DNA from 4 places in the Micromonospora sp. WMMA1998 genome. Region 1 is predicted to be linked to each of the others. Evidence: riboswitches for the same ligand, from Rfam matches in the RefSeq annotation. Region 1 holds a riboswitch; each other region holds the start of a gene.
What was found. A riboswitch is a leader RNA that binds a small molecule or an ion and turns the genes downstream of it on or off. The one in region 1 is predicted to bind cyclic di-AMP.

Region 2: it holds a riboswitch for cyclic di-AMP, as region 1 does, so the genes downstream of both, O7600_RS04745 (transglycosylase family protein) here and O7600_RS19025 (NlpC/P60 family protein) in region 1, are expected to answer to the same signal.
Region 3: it holds a riboswitch for cyclic di-AMP, as region 1 does, so the genes downstream of both, O7600_RS21570 (hypothetical protein) here and O7600_RS19025 (NlpC/P60 family protein) in region 1, are expected to answer to the same signal.
Region 4: it holds a riboswitch for cyclic di-AMP, as region 1 does, so the genes downstream of both, O7600_RS29090 (C39 family peptidase) here and O7600_RS19025 (NlpC/P60 family protein) in region 1, are expected to answer to the same signal.

The regions. Positions count from the first base shown of each region.
Region 1 is NZ_CP114911.1:4,194,397-4,200,065, reverse strand. It holds gene O7600_RS19045 (zinc metalloprotease) at 1-423, shown strand, start outside; gene O7600_RS19040 (pyridoxamine 5'-phosphate oxidase family protein) at 498-1,043, opposite strand; gene dcd (dCTP deaminase) at 1,122-1,700, shown strand; one part of gene O7600_RS19030 (IS5 family transposase) at 1,809-2,145, shown strand; one part of gene O7600_RS19030 (IS5 family transposase) at 2,145-2,608, shown strand; gene O7600_RS19025 (NlpC/P60 family protein) at 2,671-3,705, opposite strand; cyclic di-AMP (ydaO/yuaA leader) riboswitch at 3,719-3,856, opposite strand; gene O7600_RS19020 (N-acetylmuramoyl-L-alanine amidase) at 4,078-5,669, shown strand, end outside.
Region 2 is NZ_CP114911.1:1,132,126-1,137,794, forward strand. It holds gene O7600_RS04735 (M4 family metallopeptidase) at 1-526, shown strand, start outside; gene O7600_RS04740 (YbaB/EbfC family nucleoid-associated protein) at 593-1,039, opposite strand; gene O7600_RS04745 (transglycosylase family protein) at 1,211-1,831, opposite strand; cyclic di-AMP (ydaO/yuaA leader) riboswitch at 1,835-2,000, opposite strand; gene O7600_RS04750 (LLM class flavin-dependent oxidoreductase) at 2,217-3,779, shown strand; gene O7600_RS04755 (helix-turn-helix domain-containing protein) at 3,856-4,332, shown strand; gene O7600_RS04760 (SDR family oxidoreductase) at 4,365-5,063, shown strand; gene htpG (molecular chaperone HtpG) at 5,130-5,669, opposite strand, start outside.
Region 3 is NZ_CP114911.1:4,678,618-4,684,286, forward strand. It holds gene O7600_RS21560 (helix-turn-helix domain-containing protein) at 1-143, opposite strand, end outside; gene O7600_RS21565 (carbonic anhydrase) at 314-967, shown strand; gene O7600_RS21570 (hypothetical protein) at 1,026-2,051, opposite strand; cyclic di-AMP (ydaO/yuaA leader) riboswitch at 2,056-2,186, opposite strand; gene O7600_RS21575 (YibE/F family protein) at 2,341-3,630, opposite strand; gene O7600_RS21580 (metal-sensitive transcriptional regulator) at 3,787-4,086, opposite strand; gene O7600_RS21585 (heavy-metal-associated domain-containing protein) at 4,168-4,374, shown strand; gene O7600_RS21590 (hypothetical protein) at 4,410-5,381, shown strand; gene O7600_RS21595 (heavy metal translocating P-type ATPase) at 5,398-5,669, shown strand, end outside.
Region 4 is NZ_CP114911.1:6,237,249-6,242,917, reverse strand. It holds gene O7600_RS29105 (CDP-glycerol glycerophosphotransferase family protein) at 1-491, shown strand, start outside; gene O7600_RS29100 (alpha/beta hydrolase) at 493-1,245, opposite strand; gene O7600_RS29095 (hypothetical protein) at 1,856-2,407, shown strand; gene O7600_RS29090 (C39 family peptidase) at 2,466-3,320, opposite strand; cyclic di-AMP (ydaO/yuaA leader) riboswitch at 3,518-3,657, opposite strand; gene O7600_RS29085 (hypothetical protein) at 3,965-4,729, opposite strand; gene O7600_RS29080 (hypothetical protein) at 4,878-5,237, opposite strand; gene O7600_RS29075 (acyltransferase) at 5,317-5,669, opposite strand, start outside.

The DNA of each region.
Region 1 (5,669 bases):
GGCAAGAACACGCTCAACATCTACCTGGGCGAGCTGAGCGACGGCCTGCTCGGCTGGGCGACCTTCCCGAAGCGGAAGCTGGACAGCATGGACGGCGTGGTCGTGCTCAGCGAGTCGCTGCCCGGCGGCACGGCGACCAACTACAACCAGGGTGACACCGGCACCCACGAGGTCGGCCACTGGCTGAACCTCTACCACACCTTCCAGGGCGGCTGCTCCGGCTCGGGTGACAGCGTCTCGGACACCCCGGCCGAGGCGTCGCCGGCGTACGAGTGCCCGACCGGCCGGGACACCTGCTCCACCGCCGGCAAGGACCCGATCACCAACTTCATGGACTACACCTACGACTCCTGCATGTACCAGTTCACCGCCGGCCAGGCGAGCCGCATGCTCACCGCGTGGAACGCCTACCGCGCGGCCTGACCTCACCCGCACCACACGACAGGTGCCGGTCCCGTTCTCGAACGGGGCCGGCACCTGTCGTTCCGGAGGGCGGCTCAGGCGGCCGGGCGGCGGGTGTCGAAGCCGTGCCGGCCGCGCCGGCCGTCCGCGGCGAGCGGGTCACGGCGTGCCGGCGTGGCGCCCCGCGGATCGAGCCAGACCCGCATCTGCGGCCGGCCGGCGCCCGGCTGGGCGACCGGGTCGCGCCGGGTCAGCATCGCCACGTCGACGGTGAACTCGAACAGCCGCCAGTCACCCTGCGGCGCCGCCCGGGCGAACCGGGCCAGTCGGGCCACCGTGGCCGGATCGGTCACCGGACGGGCCCGGCCCGCCACGTAGGCCTCGTCGTCGCTCTCCTCCGGCGGGAAGGAGTGCAGCGCGTAGCGGCCGTCCCGCTCGAGGTCGCGGCGCTTCGGGGAGTCGATGACGAAGCACCAGAGCCCGTCGGCGGTGATCACCGGGGAGACCGGGTGCACCCGGGGGCCGCCGTCGGCGCGGACCGTGGCGAGGTAGCCGAAGCCCGGCCCGTACTGCTGCATCAGGAGGCGGATCTCGTCGGCGAGGCGGGGCTCGTCGGCGGCGAATTCGGACCAGGAAGCCATGCGGACATTCTATCGAACACGTGTACGAAGAAGTAGTGCGACACGCAGGTCACCCGTACCGGTCGCTATGGTGTTCCGATGCTGCTCTCCGACCGCGACCTGGTCTCCGAGATCAAGTCGGGCACGCTCGCGCTGGAGCCCTTCGAGCCCACGCTGGTGCAGCCGTCCAGCATCGACGTACGCCTGGACCGGTTGTTCCGGGTCTTCAACAACCATCTCTACACCCACATCGACCCGTCGGTGCAGCAGGACGACCTGACCTCGATGGTGGAGGTGCCGGAGGGCCAGCCGTTCGTGCTGCACCCGGGCGAGTTCGTGCTCGCCTCCACGCTGGAGGTCATCTCGCTCGGCGACCAGCTCGCCGGGAGACTGGAGGGCAAGTCCAGCCTGGGGCGGCTCGGCCTGCTGACCCACTCCACCGCCGGCTTCATCGACCCGGGCTTCTCCGGCCACGTCACGCTGGAGCTGTCCAACGTGGCGAACCTGCCGATCACGCTCTGGCCGGGGATGAAGATCGGCCAGCTCTGCATCTTCCGGCTCTCCTCGCCGGCCGAGCACCCGTACGGCTCGGCCGTCTACGGATCGCGTTACCAGGGCCAGCGCGGCCCGACGCCGAGCCGGTCCTGGCAGAGCTGGCGCACCTGGCCGACCCGCTGACGCCGAGCGCCGCTTGTTAGAGGTCCTAACTAAATGATGTTGGGCGTAACCGACTGGACGTGAGGGTCGTTTCGTCTGAACGTGAGGAGGGGTGAGCAGCCGCCGTGGATGGTCTCGGATGAGTTGTGGGCCGAGATCGCACCGCTGCTGCCACCCCGCCCTCCGCGGCGGAGTCGGTACCCAGGGCGTAAGCCGCTGGATGACCGCAAGGTGCTGTGCGGGATCTTGTTCGTGCTCTACACCGCGATTCCGTGGGAGTACCTGCCCCAGGAACTCGGGTTCGGGTCGGGGATGACCTGCTGGCGCAGGTTGCGGGACTGGAATGACGCCGGGGTGTGGCAGCGGCTGCATGAGGTGCTGCTGGCCAGACTGCGCGGCGCGGGCCAGTTGGACATGTCCAGGGCGGTGATCGACGGCTCCCACATCCGGGCGCTCAAGGGCGGCCCAAAACCGGTCCGAGCCCGGTCGACCGCCGCAAGCCTGGCTCGAAGCACCACGTCATCACCGACGCCGGCGGAATCCCCCTCGCGGTCACGCTGACCGGCGGCAACCGACACGACTCCACCCAGACCACCGCCCTGCTCGATGCCATCCCCGCGATCGGCGGCAAGCCTGGCCCACCACGGCGGCGCCCCGACCGGCTCTACGCCGATCGGGGCTACGACTACGACAGCCACCGCCAACAAGTGCGCGCCCGCGGCGTCACCCCCGTCATCGCCCGGCGCGGCACACCTCACGGCTCCGGCCTGGGAACCCAACGGTGGGTCGTCGAACGCACCATCGCCTGGCTGCACTGGTTCCGCCGCCTACGCATCCGCTGGGAAATCCGCGACGACATCCACCAGGCATTCCTCAGCCTCGCCTGCTCCCTCATCTGCTGGCGCCAACTCCAACGCACCCAGAGTTAGGAGTTCTTAAGAGGGGCCCCCTCCTATGCAGAATGCGTTAAGAGGGGGCCCTTCCTTACACCTCAGGCGGGGCGGCCGTAGCTGTTGATGTCGCCGTCGTCGACGCGCTTCATGGTGATCGGCTTGCCGGACTGGGAGGCGTGCACCACCCAGCCGTCGCCCACGTACATGCCCACGTGGTGCAGGTCGCCGTAGTAGAAGACCAGGTCACCGGCGCGCAGCTCGGCCCGGCTGACCCGCTTCGTCACGTCGTGCTGCTGGCGGGCGTTGTGCGGCAGCGAGACCCCGGCCTTCGCCCACGCGGCCATGGTCAGGCCGGAGCAGTCGAAGTGGTCCGGGCCGGCCGCCCCCCAGACGTAGATCTTGCCGATCTGGGCGCAGGCGAACTTGACCGCGACCCCGGCGGCGCCGCCGGGGTAGCCGGACGGGCAGGGCGCCGGGCGCAGCGGGCCGCCGCCGCCGTTGCCGTAGACCTTCAGACGTAGCTTCTGCAGCCGGGCGATCTCGCCGTCGATCTGCTTCTTCTTCGCGGCGAGCTGCGCCTCGGTCCGACTCAGGTCGGCGACCATCTGGTCCAGCGGCCGCTTCTTGGCGGCCAGCTCGTCGCGCAGCGCGGCGACGGTACGCACCTGCTCCTGCTGGTGGTGCGCGAAGCGGTCGAGCAGTTCCAGGCCGCTGACCAGGTCGCCCGGCGAGCGACTGCCCAGCAGGGCGTTGACGGTGGAGAGGTTGTCGCCCTTGTACGCGTCGGCGGCGAGCCCGCCGACCTGGCCCAACGCCGCGTCCACCCGCGCCTGGAGCGGGGCGATCTGCCGGCCGAGCGCGTCGGCCTGCTTGCGCCGCACCGCGAGCTGCTCGCGTACGGCGTTGACCTGTTCGATGACCGGTTCGAGCTTGTTCCAGTCGCGGTCGATCTGGGCCTCGATCTCGGCGACCGAGGGTTCGGCGTGGGCCGCCGTGGCGCCGCCGGTCAGGACGACGGCGGTGCCGACCAGGGCGGCGAGGGCGGTGGTGAAGCGGGACCAGCGGGAACGCGGCGCGACGACGTGCCGGTCGACCGACCGGCTCGACGACGGCCGCGGGGCATGGAGTGCCACCGGGCGTCCGTACTCCTTCTTCCTGACCGCCTACCGGGTTAGCTGACGGATTCGGGCGGGAAGGGAGCCGCCCTACCGCAGCGGAGCTGCGGATTCACCCCAGGTACCTGGTTCCCCGGCTCGCCCGTGGGCGACTCGGCGGTGTCGGACCGTCACCGACCGGGTTGGACGGTGAGACTGGCGGCCGACGATTGACCAGAGTAGGAGCCGTCGTTATCGATCCGCAACTCGGGACGCCGTGACACTCCGTACCGAAGCCGGGGATGAAGTTTTCTTTCATCAAGGATTACCTGCTGGAAAGGTATTGACCCTCGCGGGTGTGCGGAGTGAGGGTGGGAACGCAGTGACCCCCATCCCTGTCCAGGAGGTTCGATGCACCTCTCCACCCCACCGTCGGGCGGACGGATACTGCTGGCCGCCGCCGTGGCGACCGCCACCGCGCTGGCCGTCACCGGCCCGGTGACCGCCGCGCCGGAGACGGCCGGACCCGCCACCGACAGGCAGCGGCAGTACGCCGCCGCGGCCACCGAGTACGGCGTGCCGCCGAACGTGCTGCTCGGCGTCTCCTATCTCGAGTCCCGCTGGGACACCCACCCCGGCCAACCCAGCACCAGCGGCGGCTACGGCCCGATGCACCTGACCGACGCCGCGCACGTCCTCGCCACCCCGGGCAGCGCCCACGTCGACGAGGACGAGGACCCGCGCGGCGACGACTCCCGCCCGCTCACCCTCGACCCGGCCACCGCCGCCGCGCCGGCCCGGGAGACCCCGCTGCCCCCCGCCTCGCTGCAGACGATCGACGCCGCCGCGACGCTCACCGGGCTCGACGCGCAGACGCTGCGCACCGACCCGGCGGCGAACATCCGCGGCGGCGCGGCGCTGCTCGCGTCGTACCAGAAGGCCCTGGGCGGGCCGGTCGGCGCCGGCACCGACGCGGCGGCCTGGTACGGCGCGGTCGCCCGCTACTCCGGCGCGGACACCGCCGACGCGGCGGCGGCCTTCGCCGACGAGGTCTACGACCAACTCGGCCAGGGCGCGACCCGGACCACCGACGACGGGCAGCGGGTCACGCTGGCCGCCACCACCGCGCGCCCGGACCGGTCCCGGCTGGCCCGGCTCGGCCTGCGCCACGCGCAGCGGCCGGACGGCGTGGAGTGCCCGGTCCGGCTGGCCTGCGAGTGGATCCCCGCCCCGTACGAGCAGCTCAGCGCCGACCCGGGTGACTACGGCAACCACGACCTGGGCAACCGGCCGAAGCAGCAGAAGATCGAATACATCGTCATCCACGACACCGAGGGCTACTTCGCCCCCAGCGTCGACCTGGTCAAGCGGGCCGACTACCTGGGCTGGCACTACACGCTGCGCTCGGTGGACGGCTACGTCGCCCAGCACATCAAGGCCAAGGACGTGGGCTGGCACGCCGGCAACTGGTACGTCAACGCCAAGTCCATCGGCCTGGAGCACGAGGGCTTCGCCGGCCAGGGCACCTGGTACACCGAGGCGATGTACCGGGCCTCGGCCAAGCTGGTCCGCCACCTCGCGCTGAAGTTCGGCATCCCGCTGGACCGGCAGCACATCATCGGGCACGACAACGTGCCCGGCACCGTCGCCGGCACGGTCAAGGGCATGCACTGGGACCCGGGCCCCTACTGGGACTGGTCGCACTACTTCGACCTGATGAAGGCGCCGTTCCGGAGCACCGGCACGGCCCGCACCGGGCTGGTCACCATCGACCCGGACTTCGCCACCAACCGGCCGGCGTTCGTCGGCTGCAACCAGCAGCCGCCGGGCGTCCCGACGCCCACCCCGCCGGCCGAGACCTGCCCGTCGCGCGGCTCCTCCGCGGTAGTCCTGCGGACCGCGCCGAGCGCGGACGCCCCGCTGGTCAACGACCTCGGGCTGCGCCCGGACGGCACGCCGGACACGATGTACATCTCCGACCACGGCGCCCGGGCCTCCGCCGG
Region 2 (5,669 bases), 3.1 Mb from region 1:
GTCCGGTGACCCGACGTGCGCCGGCGGCACCCCGACGCCGACGCCGACCACCACGACCACCCCGCCGTCGGGCGGCTGCTCCGGCAACAAGCTGGCCAACCCCGGCTTCGAGTCGGGCGCCGTGAACTGGACCGCCTCCGCCGGCGTCATCACCACGGACAGCGGCCAGGCCGCGCACGGCGGCTCGTACAAGGCGTGGCTCGACGGTTACGGCTCGTCGCACACCGACACCCTGAGCCAGTCGGTGACGATCCCGGCCGGATGCCGCGCGACGCTGAGCTTCTGGCTGCACATCGACAGCGCGGAGTCGACCACGACCACCGCGTACGACAAGCTCACCGTCAAGGCCGGCAGCACCACGCTGGCGACCTACTCGAACCTGAACAAGGCCACCGGCTACGTGCAGCGGTCCTTCGACGTCTCGTCGCTGGCCGGCACCACGGCGACCATCTCGTTCAGCGGCGTGGAGGACAGCTCCCTGCAGACGTCCTTCGTCGTCGACGACACCGCGGTCACCCTGAGCTGACCGTAGGGCGAGCGGCCGGTCGTCGTCCTCCGGGCGGCCGGCCGCTTCGTCGCGTCGGCAGGTCGGTCAGGCCGGGCGGCCGGCCCGGGACGCGCCGCGGTCGCGCGGGATCCGCGCGGCCACCTCGTGCATCGCGCGGCTGAACAGCTCCGCCTGGTCGGGCAGGCCGCCGAGTCGGGCCGCCAGGGCGTCGGCGTCGGCCCGGGCCGAGTCGCTGACCCGGGCGTCCAGCTCGGCCAGCGCGGCGTTGACGGCGGCGACGACGTGTCCGCAGAGGACCTCCAGCGGCTCGCCGGCCAGGTCCGGGTCGACGGCGACCGAGTCCAGTCGGCCACCCTGGACGGCGACTGCCCGCACGCGGCCGTCGGCCGCGGCGCCCTCGGCCCGGAGCAACTCGCCCGGCTCGCCGTCGGGGTGCACGCCGGCCCGGGACCGCATCGCCGCGAGCGCCTGCTGCGTCCGGCTCAGGAGCTCGTCGAGGCTCGCGGCGGCCGAGAACGGGTCGATGGTCATATCCGCGCTTTCTTCACGTCTTAGCCGAGCATCGTGACCATAGCAACCGGCACCGACGGAGCACGGTCACCGGCCGGCCCCGCCCGCAAGCGAGCAGGTCGGGTGCCGCGCGTCCGGCGTGTCGCGCGACCGCGAACGCCCGGCCGGAGCCCCGGCCGGGCGTTCGTCGGTTCAGCGCAGTCGCAGTCGCTGACCCGGGAAGATCAGGCCCGGATCCTCGCCGACGACGGCGCGGTTGCGCTCGTGCAGCGCCCGCCAACCCCCGGCAACGTGCGCCGCGACGGCGATGCCGGAGAGCGTGTCGCCGGAGCGCACCCGGTAGGTGCCGGCGCCGCCCCGCCCGGCCGCTCGGTCCACGGTGGACCTCGTCGTGGGCCGGTCGGTGGCCTTGCGCGGCGCGGGACGATCCGCCTTCCGCGGCGCGGGACGGTCGGCCGCCTTCTTCGGGGACGAGCCGGATCCGCCCTTGCGGCCACAGACCGGCCAGGCGCCGATGCCCTGCCCGTCCAGGACCCGCTCGGCGACGGCGATCTGCTCCGACCGGCTGGCCAGGTCCGCCCGGGCGGCGTACCTCTTCCCGCCGTGGCCGTTCCAGGTGCCGCGCGAGAACTGGAGCCCGCCGTAGTAGCCGTTGCCGGTGTTGATGTGCCAGTTGCCGCCGGACTCGCACCGCGCGACGGCGTCCCAGTTGACGCCGGAGGCGTTCGCCGGGACGGCCGGAGCGAACAGGACCGCGGCGCCGGCCAGAACCACACCGACGGCGGTACGACGGGCTGCGTATGCAGTTGCCATGGGGATTCCTCCACGCCGACGAGGTGAGCTGTCGGGTTCGGGCCGAGGAGCCCGGCCGCCGCTGGCGGCTTCACCCCGAGGTGACGTGCACCGAGGAACGTTGGGTCCCCCGCTCCCGCCGAGGTTCGGTTACCGCCGGGCCGGCGGCGGGATTAGGCGTTACCGGCCCGTGGCGTCCACGACTGCGGACGCCACCGACGCTAGGGACGATTTCGGACGATCGCCCACTTCTTGGGATGTTCATCACCCAGGCGGGCGACCGCACACGCGGCACACGACGACGTGGTAGCGGGACGTCCGGGCCGGATCCGGACGCCCCGCCCGGCCGCCCCGGCCCCGGGCTACCGTGGGCGGGACCGGCAAGATCGCACGAGGAGCGGCACGGATGACCGAGTACGGAGACGAGCTGGCCTTCGGCGGCTTCCTCACCCCCACCGCCGGACGGCCCGACCAGGTGGTGGCCCTCGCCTCGCTCTGCGAACAGGTCGGGCTGGACCTGGTCACCTTCCAGGACCACCCCTACCAGCCGGGTTTCCTGGACACCTGGACGCTGATGTCGTACGTGGCCGCCGCCACCGACCGGATCGGACTCGCCGGCAACGTGCTCAACCTGCCGCTGCGCCAACCGGTGGTGCTCGCCCGCAGCGTGGCCAGCCTGGACCTGCTCACCGGCGGCCGGGTCGAGCTGGGGCTGGGCGCGGGCGCGTTCTGGGACGCGATCGAGGCGGCCGGCGGGCGGCGGCTCTCCCCGGGCGCGGCGGTCGACGCGCTCGACGAGGCGATCCAGGTCATCCGGGAGGTCTGGGGCGCCGACCGACGCGGGATGATCCGCGTCGCCGGAGAGCACTACCGGGTGGTCGGCGCGAAGCGCGGACCGGCGCCGGCCCATCCGGTGGGCATCTGGGTGGGCGCGTACAAGCCGCGCATGCTGCGCCTGGTCGGTCGCGCCGCGGACGGCTGGCTGCCGTCACTGGCCTACCTGCCGAAGGGGCCCGACGAGCTGCCCGCGCTCAACGCGCTGGTCGACGAGGGCGCGCGGGCCGCCGGGCGGGACCCCGGCGAGATCCGCCGGATGCTCAACGTGACCGGCAGTTTCACCCGCTCGTCCACGGGGTTCCTGGCCGGGCCGCCGCAGCGGTGGGTGGAGGACCTGGCCGGGCTCACCCTGGAGCACGGCATCACCACCTTCGTCCTGGGCAGCGACGAGCCGCGCGCCATCCAGCTCTTCGCCCAGGAGGTGGCGCCGGCGGTCCGGGAGCTGGTCGCGGCCGAGCGCACCACGCCGGGCAGCGGCGCCCGCGCCGTCGCGCGGGAGCAGGCCGCCGGCGGCGTTCCGACCACCCTCGCGGTCACCCCCACGCCCGACCCGGGGGTACGCCTGAGCGCGCGCCGCCTCTGGGACGAGTCGACCCGTCCGACCGCCCCGCCGGCGCCGGCCGGGCACGTCTACCCGGCCCACGCGCAGGCCGCGGGGCAACATCTGGTGGACGTGCACGACCACCTGCGCCGGGAGCTGGCCCAGGTGCGGGACCTGCTGGAACAGGTCACGCGGGGCGCGGTCTCGCCGGGCGGCGCGCGGGCCGCGCTGAACGAGATGACCCTGCGGCAGAACAACTGGACGCTGGGCGCGTACTGCGCGGCGTACTGCACCGTGGTGACCCAGCACCACGGCCTGGAGGACGCCTCGGTCTTCCCGCACCTGCGCCGCGCCGACGCCGGGCTGGCGGCGGTGCTGGACCGGCTGGAGGAGGAGCACGTGGTGATCCACGGCGTGGTGGAGAGCGTCGACCGGGCGCTGGTGGAGCTGATCGGCCGGCCGGGTGACTTCAGCGGGCTCCAGGAGGCGGTGGACCTGCTCACCGACACACTGCTGTCCCACCTGTCGTACGAGGAGCACCAGATCGTCGAGCCGCTGGCCCGGCACGGCTTCTACCCCGGCCAGCTCTGACCGGCGGATATTCCCGGACCGCGACGTGAGATAGCTGGCTTTTGGTTCCCTAAGTCAGCCCGGTAGCGTCGGTCCCATGACGGACTTCCTCGCGCAGCGCGACTCCTGGTCCACCGCCAACTGCTCGATCGCCCGGGCGCTCGAGGTGGTCGGCAACCGCACCACGCTGCTCCTGCTGCGCGAGGCGTCGTTCGGCACCCGGCGCTTCGACGACTTCGCCCGCCGGGTCGGCGTGAGCGAGCCGGTCGCCGCCGCCCGCCTCAAGCAGCTCGTCGCCGACGGCCTGCTCGACCGGCGGCCCTACCGGGAGCCCGGGCAGCGCACCCGCGACGAGTACGTGCTCACCGCCAGGGGCCGCGACCTGCTGCCCGTGCTCGTCGCCCTCCGCCAGTGGGGCGACGCGTACGCCGCCGACGAGGTCGGCCCGTCCGTCCTGGTCACCCACCACGACTGTGGGGCGGACGTGCACGCCCGGCTGCGCTGCGACGCCGGGCACGACGTGCCGGCCGACGAGCTGGCCGTGCTGCCCGGTCCGGGCCTGCGGACCTCCTGATCCACCCACCCTCAGCACCCTCGGAGCGAGACATGAAGATCGCTGGAAGCACCGCCCTGGTCACCGGCGCGAACCGCGGCTTCGGCCGGCGCCTGGCCGCGGAACTCGTGGCGCGGAGCGCCACGGTCTGGGCCGGCGCGCGCAACCCGGACAGCGTCGACCTGCCCGGCGTCACCCCGCTACGCCTGGACGTCACCGACCCCGCCTCGGTGGCCGCCGCCGCGCAGCGCGCCGGCGACGTGACGCTGCTGGTCAACAACGCCGGCGTGAGCACCGGCGCCGACCTGCTCGACGGCGACCTCGACCAGATCCGGCTGGAGCTGGAGACGCACTACCTCGGCACGCTGTCGGTGGTGCGGGCGTTCGCGCCCCGGATCGCGGCGAACGGCGGCGGGACGATCCTGAACGTCCTGTCGGCCCTGTCCTGGTTCACGTTCCCCGGCGTCGGCGCGTACGGGGCGGCGAAGGCCGCCGAGTGGTCGATGACCAACGCGCTGCGCGTCGAGCTGGCCGGCCGGGGCGTCCGGGTCGCCGGCCTGCACGTCGGCTACATGGACACCGAGATGGCCGCCGGGGTCGCCGGGCCGAAGGCCGACCCGGCGGAGGTCGCCCGGCTCGCGGCCGACGGCATCGAGTCCGACAGCTACGAGATCCTGGCCGACGACGTCGCCCGCCGGGTCCAGGCCGGACTGTCCGGCGGCGTGGCCGCCCTCTACCCCGCCCTCCCCTGAACGTCCGCTGGTAAGGAAGGGCCCCTTCTTATCGCCTAGGCGATAAGAAGGGGCCCTTCCTTACATCTAGAGGCCGCGGGCGAGGCGGTCGGCGAGGATCCGGGTGAAGCGGGCCGGGTCGGCGAGGTCGCCGCCCTCGGCCAGCAGCGCCATGCCGTACAGCAGCTCGGCGGTCTCGGTCAGCGCGGCGGTGTCGCCACCCTCCCCGTGCGCCTTGCGCAGGCCGGTGACCAGCGGGTGGGTCGGGTTCAACTCCAGGATCCGCTTGACCCGGGGCACCTCCTGGCCCATCGCCCGGTACATCTTCTCCAGCGTCGGCGTCATGTCGTGCGCGTCGCCCACCACGCAGGCCGGCGAGGTGGTCAGCCGGGTGGACAGCCGCACCTCCTTGACGCTGTCGGTGAGCGCGTCGCCGAGGAAGGTGAGCAGGTCGGCGTACTCCTGCCGCTCGGCCTCGGCCTTCTCCTTCTCCTCCTCGGTCTCCAGGTCGACCTGACCCTTGGCCACCGAGCGCAACGTCTTCCCGTCGTACGCACCGACCCGCTCGACCCACACCTCGTCCACCGGGTCGGTGAGGATCAGCACCTCGTAACCCTTGGCCCGGAA
Region 3 (5,669 bases), 480 kb from region 1:
GTGACACCCACCTCGTCGGCCACGTCCCGCAGGCGTGCGGTGGGGTTGCGCGCGATGGCCAGCAGGACGTGCCCGTGATTGGTGAGGAAGGTCCAGTTCTTGCGGCTCCCGTCCTCGGCCGGTGTGGTCGCCATGGTGGTCATCGTATGACTCCTTCCGTCGGCGCCCCGACCCGGCGCGATCCGCGACGGTGACGTATGAAATGCGTATCACGAAATCTTGACGTGCCATGGGTCGCGTGTGACGGTGGGTCGCGGGGCCGACACCGCCGCCGGCCGGCCTGACGGCTCCGCGCGAGGACGAGGTGAGCAGCATGATCCCGACCACCCCCGATGAGGCACTCGCCGAACTGCGTGCCGGTAACCACCGGTTCGTCACCGGTGTGCCCCAGCACCCGAACCAGGACGCCGGGCACCGGGCGGCGGTCGCCGACGGCCAGCATCCGTTCGCGGTGATCGTCGGGTGCTCCGACTCGCGACTCGCCGCCGAGATCATCTTCGACCGCGGCCTCGGTGACCTCTTCGTGGTGCGCACGGCCGGCCACACCGCCGGCCCGGAGGTGCTGGGCAGCGTGGAGTACGCCGTCACCGTGCTCGGCACGCCGCTCGTGGTGGTGCTCGGCCACGACTCGTGCGGCGCGGTCCAGGCGGCCCGTGAGGCGGTCCGCACCGGCTCCGCCCCGGCCGGGCACCTGGGCGCGGTGGTGGACGCCGTCTCACCCAGCCTGCTCCGGGCCGGCCGGCAGGGAGTCGAGGACCTCGACGGCATCATCGACGTGCACATCGCCCAGACGGTGGAGACCCTGCTGGCCCGCTCCTCGGTGCTCGCCGCGAAGGTGGCCGGCGGGGCCTGCGCGGTGGTCGGCATGTCGTACCGGCTCAGTGGCGGCGAGGTCCGGACGGTGGCGCAGTCCCCGGCCCCGCTGCCGGCGCCGGCCGCGTCGGCGGACGCGGCGCTCGCCGGCTGACCGGGAACGGATACGATAGGGGCCGCCCGTGGGCGGCCCCTATCGTCGTACGCGCGCGTCAGAGCAGCGACATGTGCACGTGATCGGTGTGGTTGGAGGGCCCGCTGTAGGAACTCCAGCCGGTCGCCGGGAACCAGATCTGCCGGTTCCAGATCACGTAGTAGATGCCCAGCCGGTCGGCGTTGCGGATGAGGAAGGCGGCCACCTCGTTGCCGTACCGGCGGGTGTCGTTGTTGTGCCACGGTGCGAAGCCGCTGTTCTGCAACGACCAGTCGCACGCCTTGCCCTTGGGGTGCTCCCACGGCCCGCCGGGGCGGTAGCAGCCCACGAAGCGGTTGAACCCGGCGCGCTTGACCTCCTTGTACGCGTGCAGGGTGCGCGGCGTGACGCAGCCCGAGGTGGTCGGGTCGTTCTCGCTGCACGACTCCGACTTCCACCCGCCGTCGGCGGTGCGGCCGGGGCCGATCTCGGCAACCTTCGAGGTGGCCGAGACCAGGCCACCGGTGAAGTCCAGCCCGCCGACCAGCTTCAGCGCCTTCTGCGCCTCGGCCTTCTCGCGGGCCATCGCGTTCGCCTGCTTCTCCTGCTCCCGCACCTCGGCGTCGAGCGCGATCTTGGCCCGCTCGGCGCGGCCCTTCACCTCGTTGATGGCGGCGAGTCGCTGCGCGTTGAACAGGTTCAGCTCGTCGAGGGCGCTGGCCCGGCGCACGAACGAGTCGGGGGAGTCGCTCTCCAGCAGCATCGCCATGGCGCCGACGCGACCGGTCCGGTAGGACTGTGCCGCGATCTCGCTCACCTGCGGGCTGAGCGCGTCGAGCTGGTTCTGCGCCGCCTTCACCTCCAGCGCGAGCTGGAGCTGCCGCTTGCGGGACGTGTCCAACTTCGACTTGGCCTGGAGGTAGGCGCGGTTGGCGGCGGTGACGGCCTCGCTGATCAGCGGTGGGTCGTCGTCCTCCGAGTGGCCCGAGGGGTTCGGGGCGGCGGTGCCGGGGGCCGCCGAGGCCGGCGTCGGCCCGGCCAGCACGGCGAGAGCGGCGAGCACGGCCACCACGGGTGTCAGCCAGCGGCGCAGGGGTGCCGTCACAGTGTTCCCTTCCGTCGACCGCCGACCGGGTTAGCTGACGGGTTCGGGACGGAAGTGGTCCCTACCGCTGGCGCGGATTCACCCCATGTACCTGGTTCCCCGGCTCGCCCGGAGGCGATTGGGCGGCGGCACCGCAGGCGCCGGTGCGCGCCTTCGGCGGTGACCGGCAGCGAGGTTACCCGAGACCACTCCCGGGGATCTACGTCCGGAAGCCGACCAATCGCGAGAATTCGCCACCGCCCAGCGTGACCAGCATCGCGTTTGGAATCGGCCGTCACGCTGCGGAGTGTCACCATGCGGCCTCCGTGCTCCTGCCCCCGCCGGACCGCCCCTCGCCGAGCGCCTCCCACGCGTCCTCCCGGGGCGACGGCGGCCGGGGCGTCGCGGGTCCGGCGGCCCGCGCGGCGCGGCCGGCGGTGGTCACGACCGCGGCCAGCGCGGTGGTCAGCGGTACGGCGGCGATCAGGCCGAGCGTGGCCACCGCGCTGCGGACGATCTCCTGGGCGAGGAACTCGCTGGTGAGCAGCTGACCCACCGGGCGGGAGTCGGCGACCAGCAGGAGCAGCAGCGGCAGCGAGGCGCCCGCGTACGCCAGCACGATGGTGTTGACGGTGGACGCGATGTGCGCCCGGCCCACCCGGGTGGCCGCCCGGTAGAGCTGTCGTCGGGACAGCCCCGGGTTGGCGTGCGCCAGCTCGGTGACGGTGGCCGCCTGGGTGACGGTGACGTCGTCCAGCACGCCGAGCGAGCCGATGATGATGCCGGCCAGCAGCAGTCCGTGCAGGTCCACGTCACCCTGGAACATCGACAGCGTGGTGGCGTCCTCACTGCCGAAGCCGGTCAGGTGGGTGGCGGCGGTGGCTGCCGTGCCCAGCACTCCGGTGATCACCAGGCTGCCGAGCGTGCCGAGCACCGCCACCGACGTCTGCGCGGTGATCCCGTGGGTCAGGTAGAGCACCACGAACATGATCAGTGCGGCGCCGACGATCGCCACCAGCAGCGGCGACTGCCCGGCGCCGATGCCGGGGAGCACGAAACCGAGCAGGATGGCGAAGCTGGCCACCAGCCCGCCGAGCGCGGCCAGCCCGCGCCAGCGGCCGAACGCCACGATCGCGGCGGCGAAGAGCGCCACCAGCCAGATCAGCGGCGTACCGCGCTGGTGCTCGGCGATGTTGTAGGTCTTCACCGACGGGTCGGCCGGGTCGACCAGCTCGACCAGGACCACCTCGTCACCGACCGAGACCCGGGGAGCGCCGGGTCCGGTGGGGACCGGCGTCTCGACCTGCCGGCCCGCGTCCGGCCCCTGCTCGGCGGCGACGGTCACGGTGCCGCAGGGGCCGCCGGTGTCGCCCTCGGGCGACTCGGGCGTCGGCGGGCAGGGCTCGGTCACCACCCGGGTCACCGTGCCGTGGTAGCGCGGCACGTCCGCGCCGCCGTCCACCGGGTCGCGGTCCGCCCGGGGCCAGAGCAGCAGCGCCGCGATCACGGTGAGCACGAAGAGCGGCACCACGGTGGCGATCAGGAGCCGGCGTACGCCCGGCGGCGCGGCGGCTGCGGGACGGGTGTGATCGGCGCCCACGGCGTCTCTCCCAACGGTCGCGGCGGAACCGGGTCACCGGACCGGTCGGGTCACCGGGACCGGCGCGGACGCGTGGGATCACGCCCGGGTCGTCGCCCGGCCATGGTAGCCAGGGCGGCCCGCGCCGCCGGTGGACGCCGGATCAGGCCAGGCCGGTCAGCCGCGCTTCATCAGGCGGCCGACGGCGGCCATCATCTCGGACGCCATCTCGTCGGCCCGGCCCTCGGCGGCCCCCTCGTGCATGCAGTGCCGGGCGTGCCCGTCCAGCAGGCCCAGGCCGACCTTGTCCAGCGCGGCCTGGATGGCCGAGATCTGGGTCAGCACGTCGATGCAGTAGCGGTCGTCCTCGACCATCTTCTCGATGCCCCGGACCTGACCCTCGATGCGGCGGAGCCGGGCGAGGAGCTGGTCCTTGCTGGCGGTGTAGCCCCGGGTCGGGGTGGGCGGCGTGGTCATGCCGCCGAGGATAGCGTACCCCTCGGGGGTATGCTAACGTGCGGTGGGTACCCCAGGGGGGTATGGGATCGGAGGGAACCCATGGAGACCACCTACCAGGTGCGGGGCATGACCTGCGGGCACTGCGTCACCGCGGTGAGCACCGAACTGCGCGCACTGCCGGGCGTCACCGACGTCCAGGTCGACCTGGCCACCGGCCGGGTCACCGTCACCAGCCCGAGCCCGCTGGACGCGGACGCCGTCCGCGCCGCCGTCGACGAGGCCGGCTACGACCTCGTCGAGGCGTGACGGGTCCACCGACCCGGAGCACACGAGGAGGCACCATGAACACGGCGACGAAGCTGAGCGGCTTCGCCCTCGGCCTCGCGGCGGTGTTCGGCGCGGCGTACGGGATCGGCCACGTGGTCGATCCCGTCGCCCCCGCCGCCGAGACCCGCCACGACGCCGACACCGGCCACGGCGACCAGGGCCACACCGAGGACACCGACGCCGGGGGCACCGACGCCCACCTGCCCGGCGGGCTGCTCGTCTCCGAGCGTGGCTACACGCTCCAGCCGACGGCCGCCCCCGACGGGCAGTTCGCGTTCCGGATCACCGGCCCGGACGGCCGCCCGGTCACCCGCTACGAGGTGGCCCACGACAAGCGCATGCACCTGATCGTCGCCCGCCGCGACCTCTCCGGCTTCCGGCACGTGCACCCGGAGCTGGCCGACGACGGCACCTGGCGGGTCGCCTCACCGCTCACCGGGCCGGGCGTGTGGCGGGCGTTCGCCGACTTCACCCCGACCGGCGGGGAGCCGTTGACGCTCGGCGTCGACGTCACCGTCCCCGGCACGCTGGCCGCGCGACCGTTGCCGCCACCGGCCACCAGCACCACTGTCGACGGCTACACCGTCACGCTCACCGGCGCGCCGGAGCCCGGCCGCACCAGCCGGCTCACGCTCTCGGTCAGCCGGGACGGCCGGCCGGTCACCGACCTCCAGCCCTACCTCGGGGCGTACGGCCACCTGGTGGCGCTGCGCCAGGGTGACCTGGCCTACCTGCACGTGCACCCGGAGGGCACGCCCGGCGACGGGCGGACGCCGGCCGGGCCGGCGGTCACGTTCGCGGCCGAGGTGCCGTCGGCCGGGGCGTACCGTCTCTACCTGGACTTCCGGCACGGCGACGCGGTGCACACCGCCGAGTTCACCGTCGTGGCCGGCGACCAGGCCCCGCCGACGCCCACCGGGCCGGCGACCACCACCGCACCGACCCCGGACGCCGGACACGGCACCCCGGGGCACGGGCACAGTTGACCGGGGAGGTGCCGCGATGACCACCACGGGAAAGACGCTCCCGACCGCGCCGAACCTGATCGAACTCGCGATCGGCGGCATGACCTGCGCATCGTGCGCCGCCCGGATCGAGAAGAAGCTCAACCGGATGGACGGCGTCGAGGCCACGGTGAACTACGCCACCGAGAAGGCCACCGTCCGGTACGCCGACGAGGTCACGCCGGACGACCTGATCGCCACCGTGCAGAAGACCGGCTACACGGCCGCGGTGCCACCGCCGCCCACCCGCGCCGAGGCGACCACGGCCGC
Region 4 (5,669 bases), 2.0 Mb from region 1:
CCCACCCGTACACCGACAAGAACCCCGCCTCGGCGCGGCAGCTCGCCCGGCTCACCGAGCTGCTCGCCGCCGACCGGACGCGGACCGGCCGGGCCCACCTGTGGGGCGCGGCGGCCGCCCGGGAGCTGACGTTGACCCAGTGCGTCAACCGCGCCGACGCGCTGGTCTCGGACGTCTCCGGGGTCATCTCCGACTGGCTCTACTCCGGCAAGCCGTACGCGGTCACCGACACCGGCGCCGACGGGGAGCACTTCGTCGAGCGGTTCCCGCTGGCCGCCTCCGGCTACGTGCTGCGCCGCGACATGTCCAACGTGGACGACGTGCTGGGCGCGCTGCTCGACACCGACCCGAAGGCCGCGGAGCGGTGGGCGGCCCGCACCCGCTACCTCGGCGACTTCCCGGCCGACCGGTACGCCGAGACGTTCCTCGCCGCCGCCCGCCGCGAGCTGGAGCCCGACTGGGCCGTCCCGGTCCCCCGCGCGGCCGTCTAGCTCACAGGTAGGGATCCAGCAGGGCCAGCACCGCCGCCGGGTCCTCCACGTGCGCGTTGTGGCCCAGCCCGGGCAGCGTCGCCACCGGCACCCCCAGCTCCTTGAGCTGCGCGTCGCTCACCATCGGGTCCAGCTCGCCCCGGGCCAGCAGCACCGGCACGTCGGTGGCCGCCAGCAGCGCGGGCAGCCGCGGCTCCCCCACCGCGAACGCGGCCGGGTCCATGGCCAGCCGCCAGCGGCCGCCCTCCCGGCGCAGCCCCGCGTCCACCACCGGATGGTCCGGGGCGAACAGACCGGCCAGCCCGGAGACCCGCAGGTAGCGGCGAGCCGCCTCGTCCCGGCTGGCGAACCAGGTCACCGGCCGCGCGGCCAACTCGCCCGCCTTCGCCAGCTCCGCCGGTGACCAGACCACCTTGATGCCGAGGCCGACCACCGCGTCGACGGGCAGACCCCGCTGCCGGGCGGCCAACACCAACGCCACCACGCCCCCGAGCGAGTGCCCGAGCAGCACCAGCCGGTCCCGCGGACCGAGCCGCTCGGTGACCGGACCGAGCCCGTCCACCACCCGCTGCGCCAGCGCCGCGAACGAGTACCCGGACAGCGGTGGCGACCAGCCGTGACCGGCCAGGTCCGGTGCGAGCCAGCGGCCCGGCCAGCGGCGCTCCAGCAGCGGCGCCCAGGGCAGCCACACCTCCTCGGTGGCGCCCATGCCGTGCAGGAGCACCAGGTGACGGGTCCCCGTCGTATCGCCCATACGGCGCAGTCTGCCACCGTACGGACACGACGCGCGAGGGCCGACGCCGTACGACACCGTGGTACGACGGGTGGAACGTCATGGGTGTGTCCCGGGCCGTGAGACACCCATGGCGTTCCACCGACGAGGTTCACGGCCGGTGGGTGGAACACCATGGGTGCCTCCCGGGCCGCCAGACACCCATAGCGTTCCACTGACGGAGTTGTCGGGCGTTGGGTGGAACGTCATGGGTGTCTGCCCACGTCGGGATCCGCCCGGGTGCTCCGTCCCGCCCTGCCTGAATGGCCGGGGGTGTCCGGTTCGACGGTGGTGGGCGGCACCCCGGGCGCGGAATCGGCGGTGGGTCGGCGGCGTTGCAACCCGGTGAACGACCAAGCAGGCGAACCCCCGCCCCGCCCGTGTCCCCGCCCCGCGGGAATGACGGCCGGTAGCCGGTCGTTACACCCGGTCTCGTCGCCGCACGGCCGACCCCCGGCCCCGCGAGCAGCCGAACCCCGGCCCTTTCGTGACCCGCCCCCGGGGCCACGAGCCGGATCCCCCCTCAAGACTTTGAGTGCGCCTGACGGTGCCCACACCCCCCGGTGTGTTGACCCCCGAATGGAGCCCCCTCATGAACACGATCCTGCGTAAGAGCATCCTGGGTATCGCTGGTCTGGCCTTCACCGGTGGCGTGTTCGCCGGCCCCGTCGCCGCCCACGCCGACACCCCCGCCCACGCCGCCGGTAAGCCCGTCGCGGTCGCCTCCGTGCAGGGTGAGCAGTCGACCATCACGCTGAACGACGAGCAGACCGCCAACGCCAAGGCGATCATCGCCGCGACGAAGAAGGCCGGCCTGCCCGAGCGGGCCGCGGTGATCTCGATCGCCACCGCCCTGCAGGAGTCGAAGCTGGAGAACCTCGGGCACCTCGGCGACCGCAATGACCACGACTCGCTGGGCCTGTTCCAGCAGCGCCCGTCCAGCGGTTGGGGCACGCCGGAGCAGATCACCGACCCCGAGTACTCCACCCTGGCCTTCCTCAAGGGTCTGAAGCAGGTCGACGGCTGGGACAAGATGCCCCTGACCGACGCCGCCCAGACCGTGCAGGTCTCCGCCTACCCGGACGCGTACGCGCAGTGGGAGAAGCAGGCCACCGACATCGTGGCCGAGCACTGGACCAAGTAAGACGCGAAAGGCCGGCACCCCGGACAGGGGTGCCGGCCTTCACGCGTAGTGAAAGGGGTCAGGCGGAGTAGCCGCGCGTCGCCATCCAGTTCGCCAGGTCGATGGTGGTGACCCAGTACGAGGGCAGCGACGGGTCGGCCGAGTCGGCGATCCGGACGGTCCGGCCGTCGTTCTTGTAGCCGACCACCGCGATGTAGTGGCCGCCCGGGAACGAGTGCCAGCCACCGTCGGTGTCGGTGGCGTCGCCGGCGACGTTGGCGACGACCGCGCGGCCGTTGCTGATCGCCGTGACCACGTCGGCCTGGAGCCGGTCCATCTGCGCCGGGGTGGCCGCGCCCGGGATCATGCGGGTCCGGTACGGGTTGCCCTTGACCTGCTGGTTGAGCACGCGGGTGGTGTCCTCGGCCGAGTTGGTGCCCATCTCGGTGGTGCCGAGGGCGACGGCGAGCGTGTCCTGGCTCCGCTCGATGCCGGTGGCGCTGAGCGCGTTCCGCACCGCGGCCGGGCCGCAGTAGTAGTAGGTGGTCTGCGCCTGGTAGTCGTAGTCGAGCACCCTGCTCGCCGGCGGCTTCGGCTTGGGCTTCGGCTTGGTGTCCGGGTCGGTGGTGGCCTTGGCCGCCGGCTTCGCCGAGGGCGAGGCGGTGGGTGCGGCGCTGGGCGAGGCGCTCGGCGAGGGGACGGCGATGCGGGCCTCGCCGCGGCTGGCGGCCTCGCCGAGGCGGGAGCCGAGTTCGGCGACCGCGACGGTGTTCTCCGACCGGGACGGGGTGTTGTCGTCGGTGGCGGCGAGGGCGACACCGGCGCCGCCGGCCAACACGAGGGCGGCGGCCGAACCGGCGATGATCTGGTACGGGCGCTCGGTGGCGAGACGCCGCAGCTGACGCTTCAGGTGGTGCTTCACGGGTTCCTCCAGGGCGTGAGCGGCACACGCCGGCCCCACACGCGGAGGACTTCACGCGCGTTCGACGGGGCGGGACGGCCGCAGGACGGAGCACCCGGACAGCCGGGCGCACACGGGGGGTCGGGTGGGCGTCGCCGTCAGGCGAGCGCCGGCACCACCAGGCCGTGGAGGTGGGGGGACGATCGGGGGGTGGTTCGCACGAGGAATGGAACTCCTTCCGTGGCCGCCGACCGGGTTAGCTGACGGATTCGGGCGGGAAGTACGCCCTACCGCGGGCCGTGGCTCGCGGATTCACCCCGGTGTTGCTGTGGGTCCCCGGTTCGTGTGCACGATTAGGCGGGTCGGTGCGGCGTCGCCGTCTGCGATCGGAAACCGCACCGGACGCGCCGACACTACCGGTGGGTACGCCTCAAGCCAAGCGCTCCCACCTGCGTAAACGTCGCCAACGACTACGGATATCGGAACAGCCGGTTACTGACTTCACTCAATGGGGACAAGGGTTCGAGCCGGCATCGGAAGGCGAAAAGCGGGCATCCGACCAGCCGACGCCCCGCAATTGCCGGGTTCGCTGACCGGTTGTGCGCCGAGCGCCCGTTTCCGGGCCGCACGTGAGCGGGCTCACCGCATTCGGGTAACGATTCGGCGGAGACCGCCACTCAGCCGACCCCGGCCGGCCGCCAGCGGGCGCCGCGGACGACGGCGGGCACCGGGACGCGGCTGGCCGACGCGACGCGGGGGGCGGGCGACGGCCGTACCGCAGCGGCCGCCGCGTAGGTCTCGGCGGCCAGCGTCCGCGCCGCGTCGGCGGCGAGCTCCGCGTCCCGCCAGGCCTGTCGCTCCCGCTCGGCGGCCACCTCCCAGGCCGCCCGTCGACCGTCGCGGATCGTCCGGGCCAGCACGATCTCCTGCTCGGCCGGATGGCGACGCGGGTCCCACCCGTTGCGGTGAGCCAGCACATCCGCGAGCTGCCGGGCGGTCAGGTCGCCCCGCCAGTGCGCCGCCATGGCGGCGTGGTGCAGCCAGCGCTCCCGCGCCGCGTACTCGGACGGGGTGTGTGGCGTGCGCGGCGCGGGCAGCGCTGCGGCGCCGGCAACGCGGCGGGCGGCCACCTCCGCCTCGTCGAAGGCCACCCACGCCCGCTCCGCCTCGTCCTGGACGGCCAGCCACCGCTCGCGTCGCCGACGGGCGGTCTGGGCGGCTCCGGCGGCAGCCACCGCCACCTCGTCGGCGTAGCGGGCGAGGTCCGCCCGGTGCAGCGCCTCCGCGTCGGCCGGATCGGGTTCGAGATCCGCCGCGCCGTCGCGGTCGGGGCGGGCGACCAGCACGGCGAGCAGGCCGAGGGCGAGCACGAGCAGGGCCGACCAGATCGCGGCGGCCTCGGGGACGGCGGTGAGGAAGTGGTAGAGAACGGTCTGCGACATGGTCGGCACCTCACGGAGAAGACGTGGCGGGAAGGTCGCACGCCGGTCGGGGCGGGGCGCGGCCGCAGAACGGGCGCCGCCGGGCCGCCGAGGCGGGTGCGGGGTGAGGTTCGGTGGGTGCGGGGACGGGCCGGGACGGCCCGTGAGGTCAGCGGGCGGGCGGGGCCCGCGGGCCGACCGGCGCCGGGTGCCGACCGGCCGGGACCGGCTGCCGGTGGTCGGGCCGCGCGACCGCGTCCCGGGGCGCGGGCTCCGGGACGCCGGTGGAGGGGTCCGGCCGCTCGGCGACGTCGACACGTTCGGGCCGCGCGGCGGCCGGCGTGCCCGTCGGGGTACGCGACGTCAGGCCGACGGCCGGGCCGGCCGGCGCCGGGGCGGCCGTGGCGACACCGGCGGACAGCGTCGTGGCGCCGAGCGAGCAGGCGACGACCACGGCCAGGCTGGCCAGCATGCGTGCCGCCCAGCGCGCCACCCACCACACGGGACAGGTGAGCGCGATCGGAAGCACGGGTACAAATTACCGCCGATCCCCCCGCCGCGCACTCTCGGTCGGCGTGTCGTGACACCACCGACCAGGGTGGACGCGCTCAGTCGGGGCGGCGCCGCCCGGCGTACTCGATCGGGGTGGGGGTGCCGCCGTCGGCGGGCGACCTCGGCGCGGGCACGGACGGCGCCGGCGCGGCGGCGGCCGGCGTGGGGCGGGGCCGGCGCGGGCCGAGACGGCGCATCATCGGCACCTCCACCCAGCGGTGCAGGGCGGCGGCGAGCGCCAGGTTGAGCAGCAGGAAGCCGAGCACCGCGAGCGGGCCCCGCCACCCGGGCAGCCCGGTGCCCCAGTCGCCGGTGAGCCGCAGCACGGTCACCATGACCAGCACGTGGACCAGGTAGAAGGCGAAGGAGACCTCGCCCAGCCAGACCATCGGGCGGGACCGCCAGGGGG